3 regions of the Paenibacillus sp. GCM10023250 genome follow, and region 3 is predicted to be linked to each of the others. Evidence: riboswitches for the same ligand, from Rfam matches in the RefSeq annotation. Region 3 holds a riboswitch; each other region holds the start of a gene.
What was found. A riboswitch is a leader RNA that binds a small molecule or an ion and turns the genes downstream of it on or off. The one in region 3 is predicted to bind cyclic di-AMP.

Region 1 (4,675 bases), on a different contig from region 3:
TCCTGCGGACGTACTTCCAGAAGTACAAGTTCAAGCATCCGTCCACCGCCGACTTCCAGCGGGTCGTGGAATCGGTGACGAAGACGAAGTGGAACGACTACTTCAGCCATTTCGTGTACGGGAACGCGATGTCCGATTATTCGGTCGCCGCCATCCGCGTCGCGCCGGTCCAGCAGGACGGCAAGGCGGCGTACGAGAACGTCGTGCTCGTCAAGAAGACCGGCGGCTCGAACGGGCCGGTGTCGATCGTGCTCCATTTCGCCGACGGCACGGTCATGCCCAGGGTCTGGGACGGCCAGGACGCCAGCGTCCAGTACAAGGTCGTCCATGGCGCCAAGCTGCTCTGGGCCGCGGTCGACCCGCAGAACGACAACGTGCTCGACAACAAGCACATCAACAACTTCATGAAGGCCGACCTCGATGAGAAAACCCGCACGCGCTGGAGCGTCGGACTATCGAAGCTGGCCGAGACGCTCTTCGCTTCCCTCGCCTGGTAACGCCCGCCACGATTAATGAAGGAGGTGATTGACGGATGAGGACGCATATCAAGCAAGGCTGGAAGCTGACGACGAAGCACTTCTATATCATTATCCTGCTGTTCCTGTACGAACTGCTGTGGGGCTTCTTCCTCTACCGGACGATCGAGGGCATCGCGGTGCCGCTGCTCAAGCGGTTTCCCGATTCGTACGCGGCCAGCAGCAGCGCCGTCTCACTGTTCTTGACGGAATCGCAGTTCCAGCTCATGAAGACCGACGCGTTCCGGCCGTACGCCCTGCTCTTCTGCGGGCTGCTGGCGGGGCGGATGCTCGTGACGCCGTTCCTGAACGCCGGCTTGTTCCACTCCCTGCACCGCGCGAGCGACGAGCAAGGGACCAAGTTCCTGAGCGGCATTCGCGCGGCCTGGAAGCCGGTCGCCCTGCTCTACCTCGCGGAGACGACGCTGACGCTCGCGCCGGCCGCCTGGCTCCTGCCCAAAGGGCTCGACCTGCTGCTGACGAGCGGCACGCTGACGGAATTCGCGAAGCAGGCCGGGCCTTGGGCCGGCGGATGGCTGCTCTGGGCGGTGCTGCTCCACCTGCTCTTCCTCGCGATGCAATTCGGCGCCGTCGCCGGGAGCGGCTCCATGCGCGGCCTCTGGCAATGCCTCGCGAACTTCCTGCCCTTCGCCGGCGTGTCGCTCGCGATGTGGGGCATCGGCGCCCTGGCGAGCATGACGATCGCCTCCGTGTCGATGCTGTGGGCCGGGCTGCTCGCGCTGGTGCTCCACCAAGGCTATCAGCTGATTCGCACGATCATGAAGGTGTGGACGGCGGCCTCCCAGTTCGACGTCTGGCAGTCCAAGCAGCCGTAACGCCGGGCGCGGCGGCCCCCCGCCTGCCCGTTAGGCGCCGACAGGCGAGCAGCCGCGCAGGAGACTGCGCGAATCGCATATCCTAGGACTTTCGCCCTGCCCCGTACGCGTCCGCGACGGGGCTTTTCGACGTCTGCCGAGCCGGGCGAAGCGCGCTGGCAGAGCCCGATCCTTTCGTAATCCGACAACGCCCGTTAACGCCGCTTCCGGCCCTGAAAACGGCGCTAATATACGAAAATGAGAGACAAAAGGTTGCATTCTAATAATTTTAATGTGTGAACAAAGGATGAACCTGGAAGGAGATGCGACAAAATGATCGAATAGTTAGCCGTGAGAAATGAAAATTTTGCCGAATTCCCTTGCAAGAGGGAAACGGGGGAACCATCCTGGGTGAATTGATCCCGACAGCCGGTCTGCCGAAGACCGCGCCTGCCAGAGGCGATCATAGGGAGCCTTCAACCGAACCCCACAGCTAACCTCGTAGGCACCGGAAGGAGTTTCCCGTTTTGAAGAAGCTTTACGCGCTAGTGATCGGTATCGCGATGCTGTTCGTCTTCCAAGCCGGCAGCGTGTCCGCGCAGTCGAAAATGGACGGCGTCATCGACGATCTGATCGGAACACCCTATGTTTACTCCGGCACGACTACGAAAGGGTTCGACTGCTCGGGATTCACGATGTACGTGTTCAAGAAACTCGGCGTCGACATTCCGCACGCATCCCGTTCGCAGGCCGCGCTGGGCAAGAAAATCGCCAAGGACGACCTGATCCCCGGGGATCTCGTATTCTTCAATACGACGGGTAACGGCATCTCGCACGTGGGCATCTACATCGGCGACGGCAAGTTCGCGCACGCGTCCACCAGCAGAGGCGTCGCGATCAACGGACTGAGCGATTCCTATTACGTGAAGCGCTACGTAACGGCGCGCCGCGTCATGAACCAGTCCACGTTCGAGAAATACGCGAACGACCCTGCCGACGAGCCGGGCGATAACGACGATTGATCCTAGCAAGACGCACGTATAATGCCGGCGAGGCGGGACGACCGCCCCGCAATGGCATTGCAGGCAAAGCCGCAGCTGCTTCTCTTCCCGAGACAAGCAGCCGCGGCTTTGTTTGTGTCGGCGGGAACGCGCGCGGTTACTCCCGTACGTAGCGGACCCACCAGAAGGTCGGGCCGACCTCGACGTTCAGCGCCTGGGCATGCGGACCGAACAGGTCCGCCAGCTCCGCGGGCGTCTCGCAGCCCTCGCCGCGGCGGTCGGCCAGCACGACGGTCGCCCCGGCCTCGAGCCGATCATGCCAGGCCCGCAGGAACGCGGCGCGCCCCTCCGCCGTCAGTTCCCCGAGACAGAAGCAGGCCAGCCCCGCCGGGAACGTCTCCGCCACAGCGCCCAGCTCCTCCCGTCTGACCGACACCGATACGGCCGTGGTGAGCCGCGGCGTCCGCGGTCCCGCGACGCGCAGCACGCGCCGGCCCGCCAGCGCGCACTCCACCGCATACTCCAGCCGCCGCCATTCCATGAAGCGCCGCTCCAAGCTGTCCCGCCATTTCGACATACCGGTCCCTCCTACCGCAGATGCACCGAAGCCTTTTTCCGTAGGCCTATATGTATGCGACTTAAGCTTGTCGATTGACCTGCCTAATAGTTCGAAAGATTCAATTATTTAAATTATTAAATAATTTAGCAAAATCTTTATTGACTTTCCCATCGCCTTAATTAATTGTAAATAATAGGTTACTGGCGTTTACAAGATTTATAGATTCGCATCTCATACCTCAAGCTTGGAAAGGGCGTGCATGTTCTTTGCGTAACCGTACCACAACCCGGAAACTGCTCTCGATTTCCCTGGCGGCAGCATTGACCGCGGGGATGAGTCTCCCGTATCAAGTCAGCGCTTCCGGCGAAAGCACCGGCTCCGTCACTCTCAAGGGCGGACCGAAACACCCGGCCTCGCCGATCCGCGGCTTCATCTCTCCCCGCATCGACACCGCCTCCTCCGCCAAAACGCGCGTCATCGTGACGCTCTCGGGCCAGCCCGGCGCCGTCGGCAGCTTCGCCAGCGCGAACGGCATCACGACGCTGACCGAGGAATCGGCCCGGCAGGCCGCCGACAAACAGCAGGCATCCTTCATCCAAACGGCCCGGAGCATCGGCCTCGACATGGCCGTCAACCATCAATTCAACACCGTGCTGAACGGCCTCGAAGTCACGATCGCGGCCAACAAGATTCCGGCGCTCGCCGCGCTGCCGGGCGTCACGTCCGTGTTCGAGAACAGCACGTATTACAGCGTGCCGGACGTCGCGCCGGCCGGCGATCCGACCAAGCCGCTCTACTACGACAACCTGCCGCTGGAGCAAATCGGGGCGGACAAGGCGTGGGAGGAAGGCTACACCGGAGCAGGGCTGAAGGTCGGCGTCATCGATACCGGCGTCGACTACACGCATCCCGATCTGGCCGGCGCCTATAAGGGCGGGTACGACGCCTACTTCGACGATAACGACCCGTACGAGGAAATCCCGGACGCGGAAACCGGAAATCTCGGCACCAGCCACGGCACGCACGTCTCCGGCACGATCTCCGGCCAGGCGAACAGCGAGAACGCGGAATACGCGCAGAAGGGCGTCGCGTACGGCGCCGAGCTCCACGTGTACAAGGTGCTGGGGTTCGATATGGAGACCGGCAAGTCCAGCGGCTCCTCCGCGCAGGTCATCGAAGGCATCGAACGGGCGGTCGAGGACGGCATGGACGTCATCAACCTGTCGCTCGGCTCGGACATCGATAAAGACGTGAACACGCCGGATGCCGCCGCCATCAACAACGCGGTGCTCGCCGGCGTCGTGGCGGTCATCGCCAACGGCAACGCCGGACCGGACTACTACACGATGGGATCGCCGGCCAGCTCCCAGCTCGCCATCTCGGTCGGAGCGGCGACGACGGAAGCGCCGTACTTCACGGGCACCGTCGCCAGCTCGTTCGATGCCGAGCATCCGGTCGGCACCCAAGCGATGGGCTGGCAGACCGGACAGGAGGATCTGGCCGCTTACTTGGGCACGGACCCGATCGGCGCGGTCTATGCGGGACTCGGCTACGACACGGACTACGCCGGCAAGGACGTCACGGACAAGGTCGTCCTCCTCTCCCGCGGCGACCTCGCGTTCGTCGACAAGGTCGCCATCGCCAAGGCGCACGGCGCGAAGGCGGTCATCGTATTCAACGGCATCAACGACGGGAAGCAGCCGAACCTGTCCGATGACATTAAGGACCGCAACGGTTTCTGCAACGTCCTGCTCGGTGATTTTACGTCGTTCATCCCGACCTTCG
Region 2 (4,675 bases), on a different contig from region 3:
CGCAGCGACAGCTTGATGACCGCCGAGTCGACGTTCGGCTGCGGGATAAACACCGTATGCGGGACGATGCAGACCAGCTCCGGCACGCAGTAATACTGCACGGCCACGCTAAGGCTACCATAGTCTTTGCCGCCCGGCTTCGCGGCCATCCGCTCCGCGACTTCCTTCTGGATCATGACGACGATATGCTCGAGCGGCAGCTTCTCTTCGAGCAGCTTCATCAGAATCGGCGTCGTGACGTAATACGGCAGATTCGCGACGACGCTGACGCCGGACAATCCCGCGAATTGCCGCTCCATCAGCGCGCGCAGGTCAAGTTTCAGCACGTCCCCGTGCTCGACGTGCACGTTCGGCGTCTCCGCCAGCACGTCGCGCAAAATCGGGATCAGCCGGTTGTCGATCTCGACGGCCGTCACGCGGCCCGCTTCCAGCGCCAGCTGCTGCGTCAGTGCTCCGATGCCCGGACCGATCTCGAGCGCGCCCTTCGTCTCGTCCAGCTCCGCCGCGCCGACGATCTTGCGCAAAATATTTTGATCGATCAGGAAGTTCTGACCGAGGCTCTTCTTGAACGTAAAGCCGTACTTGGCGATGATGTCCTTCGTTCTTCTAGGCGAGCCGACGTCCTGGACCGCTCTCGTGCCTTCTGTCATGACGATTCTCCTTCGCTCTCCATCGTCTGCAGCGCGCGCAGGAATTCGTCGCGCGTAATCCGGAACGTGGAGCATCGTTTATAGAACTGCTTGCCGTTGGCATAGCCGATGCCAAGCAGATTGCCCATCTTCAGCCGCCGCTCGGACGCCTGCGGATGGACGAGCAGCCCGGCCTGCATGAGATCCTCCATCGTCACTTCCGCCAGTCCGCCCTCGCCGTCGGCCGCTTCCGTCCGCAGATTCGCCAGCGCGTGGCGGATCGCCTCGGGCGACGCGTTCTCGACGCCGATATCGCCTTTGTACAGCGCCTGCTCCTGCGGCAGGAACGCATGCTTGCAGCCCGGCACCCGCCGCGCGACGATTTTGCGGATCCGCTCGCCCGCATGGTCGGGATCCGTAAAGATGATGACGCCGCGGCGCTGCTGCGCGAGCTCGATGCGGCGAAGCACCGCCTCGCCGATGGCGGAACCGCCCGTCTCGATCGTCTCGGCCTCGACGGCGCGCTTAATGGCCACCGTATCGTCCTTGCCTTCGACGACGATGATTTCTTTAATCATGGAAGCTCCATTCCTTCCCGTTAGACAAACAATAAAAAGAAGAGGCGCCGCCTCTTCTTATCATGGCATATTTAATCATGAATTACGATATGAATCAAGTAGAAGGCTTTCCGATTCACGAACGGGGATGGCCGGGTTTCTTACAGAGACTCCGGCTTTTTCGGTCCCAGCACGTATACCGTGTAGCCCCGTTTCAGCCCGAACCGGTCGGCATAGGACTCGCTGTCGAAATAGACGTCAATCTTGTTGCCTTTGACGGCGCTGCCCGTGTCTTCCGCGCGTCGGAAGCCGATGCCTTCGATGTAGACCCACCAGCCGATCGGAATGACCTTCGGATCGACCGCGATCGTGCGGCCTTCCTGTACGCGCGTTCCCGAGGCGGTAATGCCGTACTCCGGATGGCCCTTGCTTTTGCCCGTGGAAGCCACGCCCGCCGAATACGCCGTCAGCGTGAAGTTCCGCATGACCTTCTTGGCGTTGAACGTAACGCCCCGCTTCGTGTAGGTCGACGCCCCGGCTTCGGCCGACAGCATCATCACCCTCGGTTCGGGCCTCATCGTCCCGATCGAGACGACTTTGTCGATCGCGGGCTTCGGCGTCACTTTCTCGACGAGCGTCTGCGAGACCGGTACGCCGTCCGCGAAGACCGTCTCATACCGTTTGACTACTTTGCCCTGCTGGCCCTGCCGGACAAGCTTCTGCTTCCCGGCCTCGAGCTTCGGATCGTTCTTCTTCACGACCGTGAACGGAACGTCGTACGAAGTCTCGGAATATTTCTTATCGATCCGGGTGACCGTGATGGTCATGTTCGGTTCCAGCGCAGCCTCGCTCGAAGGAAAGACCTTGTCTAAGCTGCGAACCTCTATATCAGCCTGATCGATCGCCGCTTGCACCGTTTTCACTGTCGTGTACAACGTTCTTGCTTTGCCGTCTGCCTTCACCGTAAGCGGGATGGCCCGATCGATCACGATCCGGTCGCCGTCGCTTATGCTGCCGTCAAGCGGCATCGACACCTTATCGTGCGGGCCGATGGTGATGGCTTGTTCATCCAGTAGGCGTTGAAGGACCCATTGCTTCGTGGAGACAATGGTTTCGCGTCCGTTCAATACTACGGAGACATGCTTGTCAGCCGTTCCGTACAACAACACCAAAAACATGAAAGTCATAGCGATTGAGATCATGGCGCTCAGTACAATTAAACGCACATTCTCATGCTTCCATCGCAATGCGAAAGACATGCTGGATGATCGTTTCCCATGGGTGTCCTTTAACTGGAGTGCTCCCACTTCTTCGGTCCTCCTTACATAGCCCCGCCGCCTTTGTAAACATGATACTTAGACGCGACTATAGAATATTGGCGCGCGAATGCACGCTTTCTTCGTACTACGCCTCGGCCCCACCTCCACCATATCACCCTATGTCGTCAGTTTACGCAATATTCAAACAAAAAAGAGAAGCCCGACGACAGAGGATCTGTTTCGTGGCTTCCCATTCGGATAAATGGCAGCGTGATGTTGCATGCACGAGGTTGATCTCTCTTTATGTACGCTTGCGAGGTTAGCTGACGGGTTCGGGCGCGAGAGTCGCCCTATTCGCTTCGCGGCGCACGGCAATGCGCGTCGTTCGGCGAAATTCACCCCATGAGAATGCTTGCTTCCGCTGTTCGATTGCTACAAACAGTTTCAAGCAAGTGGTTCCCCCGCTCTCCGGTAGCCGGAGATTAAGCGATAATTTGGAAAAGGAATACAGCTTTTGCTGCTCTGAGATGAATCATACCGTCTACCGCCGCTCATTGTAAAGAACTGATTAATGACGATTTTCACGAATTTCAAGGAAAATTCCGGGCTATTCCAGCGATACTCGGATGTAAAATCATTTTTTTCACCGGATATCCCCCGAAATCTAACGCATCGTCACGTTTTCATTGAATTCCAAAACATCTCTTTGCGTTTTCGGTCGTAATTTCGGCGATTTCTTCCACGGATTTCCCTGAAATTTCCGCCATCGTATTTGCTACAAGACGGACGAAGGACGACTCGTTCCGTTTCCCGCGATGCGGGTGCGGCGCCAAATACGGCGCGTCCGTTTCGATCAGCAGCCGGTCGAGCGGCACCTTGGCCATGACCTCTTTCGGGACCCGCGCGTTCTGAAATGTAAGCGGTCCCCCGAAGGAAATATAGAAGTTCATCTCGAGGCATTGCTTCGCGGTTTCCCAGCTGCCGGAGTAGCAGTGCATGATTCCGCCGACCTCGCTCGCGCCTTCCTCGCGCAATATCCGCACGACGTCCTCGTGCGCGTCGCGGTTATGGATGACGATGGGTTTGCGCTTCTCCTTCGCCAGCGCGATCTGCTGGCGGAAGACGCGCTGCTGCACATCCTTCGGCGATGTGTCCCAATGGTAATCAAGCCCGATTTCGCCGAGCGCTACGACCTTCGGATGCTCGAGCAGCGACGCGATCCATTCGAGATCCGCCGGCGTCATGTCAATGCTGTCCACGGGGTGCCAGCCGACGGCCGCGTAGATGAACGGATAGCGCTCGGCCAGCGCCATGGTGGTCGGAATCGTCTCGCGGTTAAAGCCAATATTGACGAGCGTATGTACGCCGGCTTCGAGCGCCCGTTCGATGACCGCCTCGCGGTCAGCGTCGAATTTCGGCGAGTCCAAATGCGTATGCGTGTCGATTAACATCACGTCTTGCGTAACCCCTTTCTACAGTAAACCAAATAATTCGCGTATCTTCGCGGAGAGCAGGTGCGCTGATTCAAGCAGCGGTTCTTCCGGGTAATACAAGTGGTACTTTCCTTGATGAATGCCCGTGATGGAACGGACGATGTCGGAGCGGCCGGAAATTTCCGACAACCGATCGTCTCCCGACAGCAGCAGTATCGGCGGTTTTTCTTCATTATCCGCTGGACCGGGCGAGCCGGGACGATACACATGGTAGGGCATGTCGTACGGAAAGTCAATTTCCAGGTGGTAGTCGGGATTCAGCCCGATCGCCCGGAATTGAGCCCGGATATCGTTCCACAGCTGCTCGTCGGGCCCGTCCATCGTCACGTACTTATATAATCGCCGGTTCAGGAACCGGCGGCATAGATCGGAGAGTATCGGATCCGATTCGTGCGACCAGGCGGAGAACGCCGCCTGCACGAGCGCTTCGTCCAGCGCGAGGTAATCCTCGATGCCGATGCCGCCGGAGATGAGCTTCTTAAGCGGCTCCATCATCCAGCCGAACGCATAGCCGCCCCCGTATAATTCTTTCGCTCTTCGAAATATTTGGCGGAGTATGATTTCCGAACTGCGCGTAACCGGATGGAAATACACCTGCCAGTACATTTGATACCGGGACATGAGATAATCCTCGACCGCGTGCATGCCGCTTTCCTTGACAACGATCCTTCCTTGATGCGGCCGCAGGACGCGCAGGATCCGTTCCAAGTCGAAGGTCCCGTAGTTTACCCCCGTAA
Region 3 (4,675 bases):
GCACGTCTCGGAGCGGTCGCCTTCGGTCCGCACGTAGTGGACGTGCCAATCCGCCTTCAGGCGGTAGGCGATGCGGAAGCCGCGGCGAATGAGGCGCTCCGCGTTCGGGCTCGTCGTCACCGCGACGAAGATCGACTCGTGGCGCCGCCACGGGCCGCGCAGCGAACCGTTGCGCTCCCACGACTCCAGCCGCTCATCCACGTCGTCGGCGATCTCCCGCAGCGCCAGCTCGCGGAGCGCGATCAGGTTGCCCGTCTTGAAGGGGCCTGCGAGCTTCTCCTTGACCATGTCGGGGCCGTAGATCCGGCCTTCCTTCAGCCGCTCCTGCAGCGCGCTCGGCGCGACGTCGATCAGCTCCATCTCGTCCGCCAGGCGGAGCACCTGGTCGGGTACCGTCTCCGTCACGGTCGTGCCGCAAATCTTCTCGATCGAGTCCTTCAGGCTCTCCAGATGCTGCACGTTCAGCGTGGCGATGACGGAGATGCCCGCATCCAGCAGCTCGCGGATATCGTCGTAGCGGTGCGCGTTGCGGCTTCCCGGCGCGTTCACATGCGCCAGATCGTCGATCAGCACGACCTCGGGATTGCGCGCAAGAATCGCGGCGACGTCCATCTCCTCGGCCTCCGAGCCGTTCGCCCCCGCCTTCAGCCGCGGCATCGCGGTCAGCTTGCCGATCTGGGCTTCCGTATCCGGTCTGCCGTGCGTCTCCGCGAAGCCGATGACGACGTCAATGTCTTTGCGGAGCAGCGCGTTGCCCTCGCGGAGCATCATGTACGTCTTGCCCGCTCCCGGCGCGGCGCCGATATACACCTTGAACCGGCCGCGCCGGATGCGCTCGATCTTCTTCTCGAGCTCCTGCTCGCTCAAGCGGCGGTACGGCTCGGATGGCTTCAGCACGGCGCGCTTCGTCGGCAGCACCCGTTCGCCCTCGTGCTCCGCGCGGTCGGCCATGAAGAAGACGTCGATGTTGCGGACGTGCTTCAGCAGACTGCGGGCGATGGAGCCCTGCCGGAGCTCCTCCGTGCGGGTCTGCTTGGAATGGCCCATGACGATCCTCGTCGCGTTGATGAGCATGGCGTAGCGGATCAGCGCGCGCGGCACCTGTTTGCGGCTCGTGATCGCGATTTCCCGAAAGCCCGCACCCACCTTCTCGACGAGCTTCAAAATCGATTTCTTGAACGCTTCCCGTTCCTTGGTCGGCTCCTGCGACGCGTCCGTGAAGACGACGACCTGCAGGTCGCCGCCGAGCCGCTTCGCAATCTGCTGCCCGCGGCGAATGTAGAGCGATCCGTTCACGTGGTACTGCGCCGCGACGAGAATCCGCTCGGACGCGCCGGACGGCCCGATGAATCCCTGCTCCTCGCGGTATTTCTCCAGCGACTCGTTCACGCCCTCCGCCATGAGGCGAAGCGCCAGCTCGCGCAGCTTGCCGACGTTGCCGCGCTTCAGCAGTTCGGGGTCCTTCACGTTATTCAGCCGGCCTTCGCTCAGCCGGTTCAGGATCGTCTCCGGCGACACGTCGATCAGCCGCACCTCGTCGGCGAGCTCCAGCAGATCGGCAGGCACCGTGCATTCCGGCTCGATGCCGGTCAGCTTCTGCGCCTGCTCCTTCACGCCTTCCAGCTCATAGACGTTGACCGTCGTGATGACGCTGATGCCGCGGCTGAGCAGAAACCGGATATCCTCGCGCCGCGTCGGAAACCTGGCGCCGGGCCGGTTCTCGTGCGCGAGCGAATCGACGAGCAGCACCTCCGGGTTGCGGTCGACGATCGCATCGAGGTTCAGGTCCTTCTTCTCGGCGTCGCCCTTCATCCAGTGGATGCTCGGAATGCGCTCCAAATCCGCCAGCTGCTCCACGGTCTCGGGCCGCCGCATCGTCGACACGGCGCAGACGGCCACGTCGATGCCTTGCTCCTTGAGCGCCTGGCCCTCGCGCAGCATATGATAGGTTTTGCCCGAGCCGCTGACGGCGCCCACGTAAATTTTCAGCCGCCCGCGGTGGATTTTGGAGATGGATAACAGCAGTTCCTCCGGAGTTTGTCGCCGGTAGCCGGCCATAACGTTATACCCCTTTCATGCCCATACATATAAATTTTCATGTTGCCCGGAATCTTATGCTCGCCACGAAAACGGACATCAAAAAAGAAGCCAGCAAAAGACGGCCTCCAATTCAGAGAACGCCTCTCGCGGCTTCTAGGCACACTGTATCTGTAGTGGCTGTTCGCACGCATATTCGTCGCCTCTCTCGGTCGCTTACGAGGTTAGCTGTCGGATTCGGACATGAGAGCCGCCCTACCCGGGACGCGAGGCTATGCGCCTCCGCCCGGGATTCACCCCTGATGGCAAGTCCGGAAGCGCGCGGCTTCGGACAGACTTGTCATGTCGTTGGTTCCCCCGTTTTCCTGTTCGGAAATTCAGCGTTGTCGATTACGTTGTTAAGCATGACTCATGTTACGCCGAAGCTTGACTTTTGTAAAGGAACTCCGTGCGCACTCCGTCCCGCTGTACGTGCAACGGACGCAAATATAGCGCTTACAAAGGCGGCGCGCTTCAGGAATCTCGCGCTACCTCACTTTATGACCCGTTTCCGTAATTACCGGCGAATGCCAGGGGCCGCCGGCGGCCTGGCCCCGGTACGATCGTCCGGGTTCCGGCGCGCTGGCCGCGGGCGGCCGGGAATCAGACGTTCCCGGTCGCCATCTCGATGCCCCGCAGCGCGAGGCCGATCAGGAAGCCGCAGAGCGCGCCGTTGACGCGGATCCATTGCAGGTCCTGCCCGACCTTGTCCTCGATCAGCTCGACGAGCTGGTCGTTGTCGAGCCGGTCCAGATTCTCCTTCACGAACGAGCCGATCCGGGCATGGTTGCGCTCGATCAGCGCCGCGGCCTGCTTCTTCAGCCAATGCTCGGCGTCCCGCACCAGCGCCTCGTTCGCTTCGATCCGGTCGAGCATCCCCTCGACGGCCGGCCACGCCTTCCCGGCGAAGTCCGGCGCGCTCAGGAATTCGAGGACCTTCTCGCGCAGCCGCTCGAACAGCTTGCGCAGCTCCCCCTCTACGTCGAACGCCTGGAGCAGCTCTTCGCGCATCAGGTCCAGCCGGCCGGATTCCGCTAGCTGCGTCACGAGCGTATCGAGCGCCTCGCGCAGCTTGCTCATGACGATCCGGCGGCGCTCCGTGCCCGGAAGCTTCAGCTCGGCGAGCTTCGAGAGCGCGAACTGCTGAAGCATCGCCCCGAGCTTGTCCTCCTCGAGGTAGCCGATGAACGCGTTCACGGCGAACGACATCAAGCCGCCGAGGTTGAGCCCCTTGATCAGCGTCATCACCGCGCTGCCGAGCTCGCGCTGCATGCCCTCCGTGGCGACCCACGTCTCCGCGCGCTCGAGCAGCAGATCGAGCATCCGCTCGTCCGTGCCGTCCTCCTCGGCCTTGCGAATGAAGCCGCGCAGCGCTGCCTCCAGGTCGATCCGCCGCACCGCGGCCTCGATCTCGCCGGACAGCAGCGGCACGACCCGATCCGCGTCCACGCTCCGCAGCACGTCCGCGAGCAGCAGCGGCAGCCGCTCGCTCTCGACCGCCGAGCGCAGGGCGCCGCGCACGACAGGCAGGAGCTGCTCGGCCAGCTCGACCTGCCGCAGCTTCTCGAGCATGCTGTCCTTCGCCAGCAGCCGCTCTTCGAGGACGCGCACGATGCCGTCGGACATCTTCTTCCGGTTGCGCGGCAGCAGCGCCGTGTGCGGAATCGGAATGCCGAGCGGGTGGCGGAACAGCGCGGTCACGGCGAACCAGTCCGCCAGCCCGCCGATGACGCCGGCCTCGAAGCCCGCGTGCAGCAGCCCGAGACCGCCGCCGCGGAAGGGCAGCGTCGCCGCGAAGCCCGCGGCCATCGCGCCGAGCGAAAGATTGGCCATTTGTTTGTTTCGCTTCTTTACTTTCGCCATGATTCTCCTCCTAGGATTGCTACCTACACCATACCATTATGGGCGAGCCTGTTGCAAAAATCCGGCCTGCCGCGCGTGTTTACCCTATATAATGAAGGGCTTGCGCTCCCGTCGTTACGATGAGTGCAGCCAGGTTTGGCGCCGGATTCGATCGTTCATGGGATGGAACTGCAGCCATCGCGCGGGCTCGGCCCGTGAATTTCGCGATTGCGATTCCCCGCCTTCTCCGCTACAATGAATCCATACCCCAAAAGTTAAAGCGCTTATACTTTTAATGCCGTGAAGCGATCCGCCGGCGTCGCGCGCTGCGTTAGCCCGGTTTATAATTTACCCCGAAAATTAAAGCGCTTAAACTTAAATCGCCTATCCGCCATTCTAATGAGGAGCTGATCGAGGCCGCATGAAAGTCAGCATTTTCGACGTCGCCAAAAAAGCCGGCCTGTCCGTCGTGACCGTCTCCCGCGTGCTGAACGGCGCGGAATCGGTGCGCGAGGCGAACCGGCAAAAGGTGCTCGCAGCGATGAAGGCGCTGGATTACAGGCCGAACGCCGCGGCGCGCAGCCTGGCCAGGGGCAAGACGGGCGTCATCGGGCTGATTCTGCCCACGCTGCAGGATTCGTTCTTCGACGCGATCGCGAGCGAAATGAACCGCATCCTGGCGGACAGTGGATATGTCCTCGCCGTCTCGGTCTACGCGAGCCCCGGGCCGGGCGATATCCACTATCTCCTGCAGGAG

Region 1: it holds a riboswitch for cyclic di-AMP, as region 3 does, so the genes downstream of both, ACFPB1_RS22150 (C40 family peptidase) here and ACFPB1_RS19525 (histidine kinase) in region 3, are expected to answer to the same signal.
Region 2: it holds a riboswitch for cyclic di-AMP, as region 3 does, so the genes downstream of both, ACFPB1_RS21620 (3D domain-containing protein) here and ACFPB1_RS19525 (histidine kinase) in region 3, are expected to answer to the same signal.

Annotation. Positions count from the first base shown of each region.
Region 1 covers NZ_JBHSHY010000038.1:36,992-41,666, forward strand. The annotation lists gene ACFPB1_RS22140 (M1 family metallopeptidase) at 1-497, shown strand, start outside; gene ACFPB1_RS22145 (hypothetical protein) at 533-1,351, shown strand; cyclic di-AMP (ydaO/yuaA leader) riboswitch at 1,689-1,853, shown strand; gene ACFPB1_RS22150 (C40 family peptidase) at 1,858-2,352, shown strand; gene ACFPB1_RS22155 (hypothetical protein) at 2,489-2,908, opposite strand; gene ACFPB1_RS22160 (S8 family serine peptidase) at 3,223-4,675, shown strand, end outside.
Region 2 covers NZ_JBHSHY010000036.1:9,699-14,373, reverse strand. The annotation lists gene rsmA (16S rRNA (adenine(1518)-N(6)/adenine(1519)-N(6))-dimethyltransferase RsmA) at 1-650, opposite strand, end outside; gene rnmV (ribonuclease M5) at 647-1,207, opposite strand; gene ACFPB1_RS21620 (3D domain-containing protein) at 1,348-2,313, opposite strand; cyclic di-AMP (ydaO/yuaA leader) riboswitch at 2,738-2,944, opposite strand; gene ACFPB1_RS21615 (TatD family hydrolase) at 3,129-3,896, opposite strand; gene ACFPB1_RS21610 (HD domain-containing protein) at 3,918-4,675, opposite strand, start outside.
Region 3 covers NZ_JBHSHY010000028.1:54,483-59,157, forward strand. The annotation lists gene ACFPB1_RS19525 (histidine kinase) at 1-2,058, opposite strand, end outside; cyclic di-AMP (ydaO/yuaA leader) riboswitch at 2,236-2,430, opposite strand; gene ACFPB1_RS19530 (DUF445 domain-containing protein) at 2,680-3,939, opposite strand; gene ACFPB1_RS19535 (LacI family DNA-binding transcriptional regulator) at 4,340-4,675, shown strand, end outside.